2 regions of the Arthrobacter sp. B055-34 genome follow, and region 2 is predicted to be linked to the other one. Evidence: riboswitches for the same ligand, from Rfam matches in the RefSeq annotation. Region 2 holds a riboswitch; the other holds the start of a gene.
The links. Region 2 has a riboswitch for S-adenosylmethionine ahead of AC5RWO_RS08110 (hypothetical protein). Riboswitches for the same ligand answer to the same signal wherever they lie in the genome.
Positions count from the first base shown of each region.

Region 1: it holds a riboswitch for S-adenosylmethionine, as region 2 does, so the genes downstream of both, sfnG (dimethylsulfone monooxygenase SfnG) here and AC5RWO_RS08110 (hypothetical protein) in region 2, are expected to answer to the same signal.

Region 1 is NZ_JBNHFQ010000015.1:44,614-48,009, reverse strand. It holds gene acs (acetate--CoA ligase) at 1-658, shown strand, start outside; gene AC5RWO_RS20495 (DUF559 domain-containing protein) at 868-1,194, opposite strand; SAM riboswitch class I at 1,859-1,953, shown strand; gene sfnG (dimethylsulfone monooxygenase SfnG) at 2,073-3,257, shown strand; gene AC5RWO_RS20485 (O-acetylhomoserine aminocarboxypropyltransferase/cysteine synthase family protein) at 3,257-3,396, shown strand, end outside.
Region 2 is NZ_JBNHFQ010000003.1:449,410-452,805, reverse strand. It holds gene AC5RWO_RS08115 (TM0106 family RecB-like putative nuclease) at 1-1,626, opposite strand, end outside; gene AC5RWO_RS08110 (hypothetical protein) at 1,756-2,082, opposite strand; SAM riboswitch class IV at 2,093-2,260, opposite strand; SAM riboswitch class IV at 2,424-2,546, shown strand; gene AC5RWO_RS08105 (hypothetical protein) at 2,614-2,739, shown strand; gene AC5RWO_RS08100 (PIN domain-containing protein) at 2,736-3,197, shown strand; gene AC5RWO_RS08095 (LysR substrate-binding domain-containing protein) at 3,297-3,396, shown strand, end outside.

The sequences.
Region 1 (3,396 bases), on a different contig from region 2:
GCCCGGCGTTGCCACTGACATTGTCGACGACGCCGGTACGCGCGTGGGCGCGAACGTCCAGGGCAACATCGTGGTCACCAAGACCGGGCCCTCGATGGCGCGGACGGTATGGGGCAACCCGGAGCGCTACTTCACCTCCTACTGGGAGAAGTACGCGGACCAGGGCTGGTTCCTGGCTGGCGACGGCGCGCGTTTCGACGACGACGGCGACACCTGGATCCTAGGCCGCACGGATGACGTGATCAACATTTCCGGCCACCGCTTGTCCACCATTGAAATCGAGTCCGCCCTGGTCTCGCACCCGGCGGTGGTGGAGGCCGGCGTATGCCCCACGTTTGACGCGAAGACCGGCCACGCCGCAACCGCGTTTGTGGTGCCGGCAGACAAGTCGCTGATCGCTGCGTCCACGGCCGCCGAGCCGACGGTTGAGCAGGCTGCGGCTGCTGCCGAGTTGCGAGCGCATGTTGCGACGCAGATCGGGCCGATCGCCAAGCCGCGCGAGATCGTGTTCGTTCCGGACGTGCCCAAGACCCGGTCCGGCAAGATCATGCGGCGTCTGCTGACCCAGCTGTTCGAGGGCAGCACGTTGGGCGACACCACGAGCCTGCAGAATGAGCCCTGCATTGCGGACATCAAGGAGATCTGCGAGGCGCGGTAGCCCCGGTCCGAGGGGTGGGGCACCGCAGCCGGCCCCACGCCCCGGCCCCGGCCCCGAGGCTGGGCTACCGGGCTCCGGGCCCCCGCTCGAGCCCATGTTTTGAAGGAAGTATCTGGATCATGCCTAGTCACAGCTTGAGCAGGTTCCAAAACATGGACCGTTACGCTTGAACTTGGGCTCGAGCATCCATCGTTCGCGCATCACTCGGCTCAGGCCACTCGACGAACTGCCGCTTGCACCTCGGCCACGACTTTCTCCGGCGTGAATACCAGGTCCTCGAACAGATAGCGCAAAGACGGATAACCGCTCAGGACCGCGGCGTTGTTTCGCTTCCGGTCTTTGCGAAAGGAAACGCGGTCCCAGTGAAAGTCGAAGCCGTCCAGTTCGACGATGAGGCATCGCTCGACAATCATGTCCACGCGTCCAACGCCTCGAACCTGCACCTGAGTTTCTACGTGAAGTCCTGCCGTGCGGAACAGATCCCGGGCAATGACTTCAAGCGGTGAATCGGCATCGTCCCCAATGCTGCTAACCACTTCCCTCCGGACACCGTTCCGCCTACCTGGCAAGAGTTCCAACAGTTGATCCCGGGATACTGCTTTCCGTCGCACTGCCGACTCTGCAATCACCAGTGCTTCCAGCCGGGGACGGCAACGAATGGCATGAAGGACGCAGTCGAGGACTGAGACGTAATTGCCCGGGCCTCGCTCGCCCAACAGCTGCCCGCGGTGCTTGACGAAGGGGCCGGTGTGCCGGCCGTTGTGTGTCCACACATGCACTTGGCCCGGATCCTTAATGGTCCATAAGCCGAGCTCTTTGGCAGCTGAGACACAAGTGAGCAACCCGCCCGGCATCAGCGCAGTCCGGAGAACCGGGTCAGCATTTGGCGTTCCAACGAGTCCCCTCCTCAGCGCAACGATGTCCCCATGCGCGATGGCTGCCTTGATGCGGTAAGACCCGAAGCCCGCCTTGGCCAAGTCCGCGGCTTTGAGCGTACCCCCGTACCGTGCCACATACTCTGCGATGGGATCCACGTTCTGCATAGTCAAGAGGATGTCCAGATATGCAGTCCCACGGCCAGAGTCTCGTCGCAGTTGTGGAAAACATTGTTGATATCCCGCGCACTCGGCAAACTCCCGGGAGAACGCAATGCGGCTAAATATTCTTGGTCGCCGCCGGTAACACTTGCGAGAATAGTCGGGACCATCCCGAGCGGCCGAGAGATCTGGCTCATTGACGCCGCAGCAACCATCCGGACTCCACCGGAGAGGTGCTACCGCCAGAAGCGATGGAGAGAGCGCAAGCAATCTTTGATCCGGATGGCGCAAGGCTGTCCGGCCTGGCGCCCGACGGATCGTCATTGCCCGGGATTCCCGCACATCGCGCCGCGGCGCAGACTTTGAAGGAATTCGCCATGAGCACCAACACCTCGGTCAGCCAGATCGCTGATCTCGAAACCCCGCTGAAATTCGCCTATTGGGTCCCGAACGTTTCCGGCGGCCTGGTGGTTTCCACCATTGAACAGCGCACCAGCTGGGACTTCGACTACAACAAGAAGCTGGCCCGGATCGCCGAGAACTCGGGCTTCGAGTACGCCCTGACCCAGACCCGCTACGCCGCCAGCTACGGCGCGGACAAGCAGCACGAGGCCACCAGCTTCTCGCTGGCCCTGCTCGGCGCCACCGAAAAGCTCAAGGTCATCTCCGCTGTCCACCCGGGCATGTGGCATCCCGGCGTGCTGGCCAAGTTCATCATCACGGCGGACCACCTCTCCGGCGGCCGCGCTGCCGTCAACGTTGTCTCCGGCTGGCTCAAGGACGAGTTCGTGAACTTCGGCCTGGAGTGGCTCGAGCATGACGAGCGCTACGTCCGCACCGAGGAGTTCATCCGGGTGCTGCGCGGCCTGTGGACCGAGCAGGAGTACTCGCAGGCCGGCAAGTACTACAACATCAACAACTTCACCCTGAACCCGGCGCCGCTGGACGTCCCGGGCCGGGCGCACCCGGAGATCTTCTTCGGCGGCAACTCCACCGCCGCCCAGGCCGCCGCCGGCCGCACCGCCGACTGGTACTTCTCCAACGGCAAGGACCTGGCGGGCTTCGAGGACAACATCTCCGGCGTCACGGCCGCCGCAGCCGCCGTCGGCCGCACCCCGAAGTTCGGGCTGAACGGCTTCGTCATCGCCCGCGACACCGAAACCGAGGCCAAGGACACCCTGCGCGAAATCGTGGAGAAGGCACACCGCCCCGCCGTCGAAGGTTTCCGCGCCGCAGTCCAGGAAGCCGGTGCTTCCACCAAGGACGGCAAGGGCATGTGGGCCGATTCGAGCTACGAGGACCTGGTCCAGTACAACGACGGCTTCAAGACAGGACTTATAGGTACGCCGGAGCAGATTGCCCAACGTATCGTGGAGTTCAAGAAGATCGGCGTGAACCTGATGCTGACCTGCTACCTGCATTTCCAGGAAGAGGTCGAGGCCTTTGGCCGCAACGTCCTGCCGATCGTCCGCGAACTCGAGGCAGACCTGGCCCGCAAGAACGGTACCGAGCTGAACACGGACCTGCTGCCCGAAACCAACTTCGAAGGAGCCACTCTTTAATGGCTGAACGCACATTCGGCTTCCGCACCCGTGCCCTGCATGCGGGTGGAACTCCCGATGCCGAGCACGGTGCCCGCGCCGTACCGATCTACCAGTCCACGTCCTTCGTCTTCAAGGACACCGACGACGCCGCCAACCT
Region 2 (3,396 bases):
GGGCTGGATGCCACGTTCGGCCGCCAGCTTGAGCAGCCAGTTACGCAGCTCGAGTGTGGAGACGCAGTCGTACTCGTTGTAGTCGCTGATTCCGGCGAGGATCTTCGCCGCCTCATCGGCCCGGCCGGCATCACGTGCCTCGCAATAGTGGGCATAAGCCACCACCGAGGCCCCGGCATCCGTCACATCACCGCTGCGCAGGTTATCGCCCATGTACAGCGGCTCGAGCTTCTTGATGCTGTAGGAGTTCTCCGAGATCCGCAGGCTGTTGCGCACCGTGTCGTAGAGGTCAACCAGCACGCCTTCGCGCAGCAGCCCGTCCACGGCGTCCTCGCCCAGGACATGCTGTAGCGACAGTCGGCGCAGGGCTGCCTTTTCGTAGTTGGCGTAGTGGTAAATGTGCAGGTCTGGATACCGTTCGCGCCGTTGTGCGACGTAGTCCAGGAAGTTGGCCAGGGCTTGGCCTTCCTCCGCACGGTTGTGCGCCCAGAACGGCAGGAACGGCGGCTTGTCCTGCGGGGAGACCGGGTTCTCCACCACGCCGAAAAGGTACTCGAGGCCCCACGTGCCGGCGGCATCCTGCCAGAGCGGATCCCCCTCGAAGTCGAAGAAAATGTCACCCTGACTGGGGCGGGGGAGCGCGGCCAGCGCGTTTTGCTCCAGCACCCGGTAGGAGACCTTATGGGATTCACCGTCTTTGGCCGTGAATTCGACCGATCCGTCCGGCTCTTGGACGCCGGTCTGCATGCGCGCCTGATCCCGCAGCCTGGCTAACGTTCCGCCGGAGTCTTCGCCCGCCGGCAGCGGCATGGCGGCGAAGTCATCGATGGTGCGGATCCCGTCTGCCATCAGCTGGCGCCGGCGCGTGGTGCTCATGTGTGAAACCAGCAGCAGGTCCCGGTGCAGTTTGACCTGCTCGGAGCAGTAATCGCAGCGGCCGCAGGCGGTGTAGCGTTCGTCATTCCAGGCCACGGGATCCGGCTGCCCACGGTGCTGGCCGGTGATGGCCAGGAACCGGGTCCGGCGCTCCTTGAAGGCGGGCAGGATGTCCGTCAGGCTGTGGTTGCTGCGCACGCCGTTACCCAGCACCAGTGTGACCGTGGGGGAGGGCGTGATTCCGGCTTTGGCGAGTTGGTCGCCGTAGGCGGCAAGCTGCAGCAGGGCGGTCACCTTGGCATGGCGGGCCAGCTTGGTGTCATACACCGCGTAACGCAACGTCCCGCCGTCGTTCTCCTTGACGAGGAAATCCGAGCGGCCATGGAAGCTGCCGTCAAAAAACGCTGCCTGGAACACGACATCAGCCCCGGCCTCCAGGGCGGTAATGGATTCGGCGTGCTTGGCAGTCAGCTCCGGGCGGGTGTAGCCGCTGGTTTCGGCAATCTCCACCACGCCGGCCCCGAACCGGTCCTTGAATTCCTGCAGCACCCGGTGCTCATGGACATCGCCGAGCACCGCCGTCCGCTCCAGCATCTCGTCCGGAGCGAAGACGGCCTTGGGTGTGCGGCCCAGCTTCTCGTCCAGCTTCCGCAGCAACTGGTACTCGCAGCCGGCAGCGACCACCAGGTCACTGGCGGTGAAGACCAGTTCCGGTGCGGCGCCGGCTGATTCGGATTCAAGCAGGAACACAAGGCCTCCCGGGCTGACGGTGCCGCCGGCGTCGGAATCCCTGAGCTGATTTCCGGCGTCCGCGGTTGTTGATAGACGTAATTGACTTCTACCAGCCCGGTCTGACAATTTATGACGGTGCTGCGGCGGTTACCTGTCCGCAGGGTCCATTTCCATCCGCACCAGCGAAAAGAATCGGTTGCCAGCGCCGCTGCGGGTGCTGGGAATGAGCAGTTTCGCGTACTTCTCACACCACTGGGCGGTGCCGTCGGAGTCCAGGGCGGCCTTTTGCACAGCGTCGATGTCCTCTGAGAAGAACATCTTCTGTACGCCCTGCTGGCAGAACTGCACCAGGCTGAGCTGGGCTTCAATGTGGATCCGGACATCCACCCATTCGTCAAAGATGCTTTCGTCCGGAAGGCTCGCGGCCTGGTCGGTGTGCTTGCGGTCGTGTTCTGTTGAGTATGTATTCATCATTTCGTTCTCTCGATAGTTCTTGCCCGCACGGGTCCCCCTTAGAACCTCGTCGTTCTGCGAATATGCAGGCCGCTTCGTCATCCGAACCACCCACGAACATGGGGTTGGTGCGTGACCGGTCGGAGCCTTGGCAACACCACCGGCTAGCCGATTGTGTTGCCCGTCACATCTCGTGAAGCACTCCTACTATATGGTCACGGACGCAGATAGCCAAACGATTGCCCACAGGTAAACATCCGGATTGGGCTAAATGTCGCTTCGAGTCGCTGGTTCTCGTCCTGTTACACAGCATGAACAACAGTGCGTGACGCGACGCCGAACCCGTGGCATACTCTCAACAGCTTCAGGAACTGCGGTCGCTAAGCTCCGACTTGGCCGCATACCAACCCCACGCTCTATGGGTGGTTCGGATGACGAAGCGGCCTGCATTCGCCGTTGGCAGATGGTGCGGGCAAGAGCACGCGAAAGGACCGGTGCCCGGCACCGTTTTTCATGACCAGTATTTCCCCTGCACGCCAGGATCTGCGCGTAATGAGCCTCAATGACTACGAGCACGTAGCAGCCGCCCGGAAGGATTTTGTCGATTTCCTCCTCCGCACCGGCCGCGCTGCCGCCGCTCGGTCTGCCGCCGCCAACCCGATCAACACGGGCTCGTGAGGGAGCAAGCCGGCCTGCTGCTCGATACGGATGTGGTGACGGAGGTGCGTAGCGCGGAGCCGCACGCCGCCGTCGTCGATTTCCTGCAGCAGCGCCGACACCTGCGCATCTTCATCTCCGCGCTGACCGTTGGGGAACTGCGTGCCGCGCATGCCCAGCAGGAAACTGCGTCAAACAACGACGACGGCCGCTGGCTTGCGGAGCTGACCAAGCGTTTTGAGGGCTTCATCCTGCCGGTGGACCTGAAGGTCGCGACGGTCTGGGGGCCGATGTCCAGCCGCCCGGATGTTCCGGCCGTGGAGTCGCTGATCGCGGCCACGGCCGTCCGGTACTGCCTGACCGTGGTGTCCCGCAACGTTGCCGGCTACAGCAAGCTTGCCGTGCCGGCCATCGATCCGTGGCAAGTGGGCAGGTACGCCGTGGCGCAGACTGCGGCTCCGGACCATAAGCCCGGATAACGCGCGGTGCTGAGCCAGGGTGGGGAAACAGCGTGGGGAGCCTGCTAAAAAACCGCCAGGGGAACTGTGGAAGCGGGTGGAACTGGATAGGCTTTCCTTATGTTCCGGTACACCTTGCGTCAGATCCAGTACTACGTGGCCGTCGCTGAATCCGGCTCCATCAGCGGCGCTGCACAGGCCTGTCATGTGTCGCAGGCGG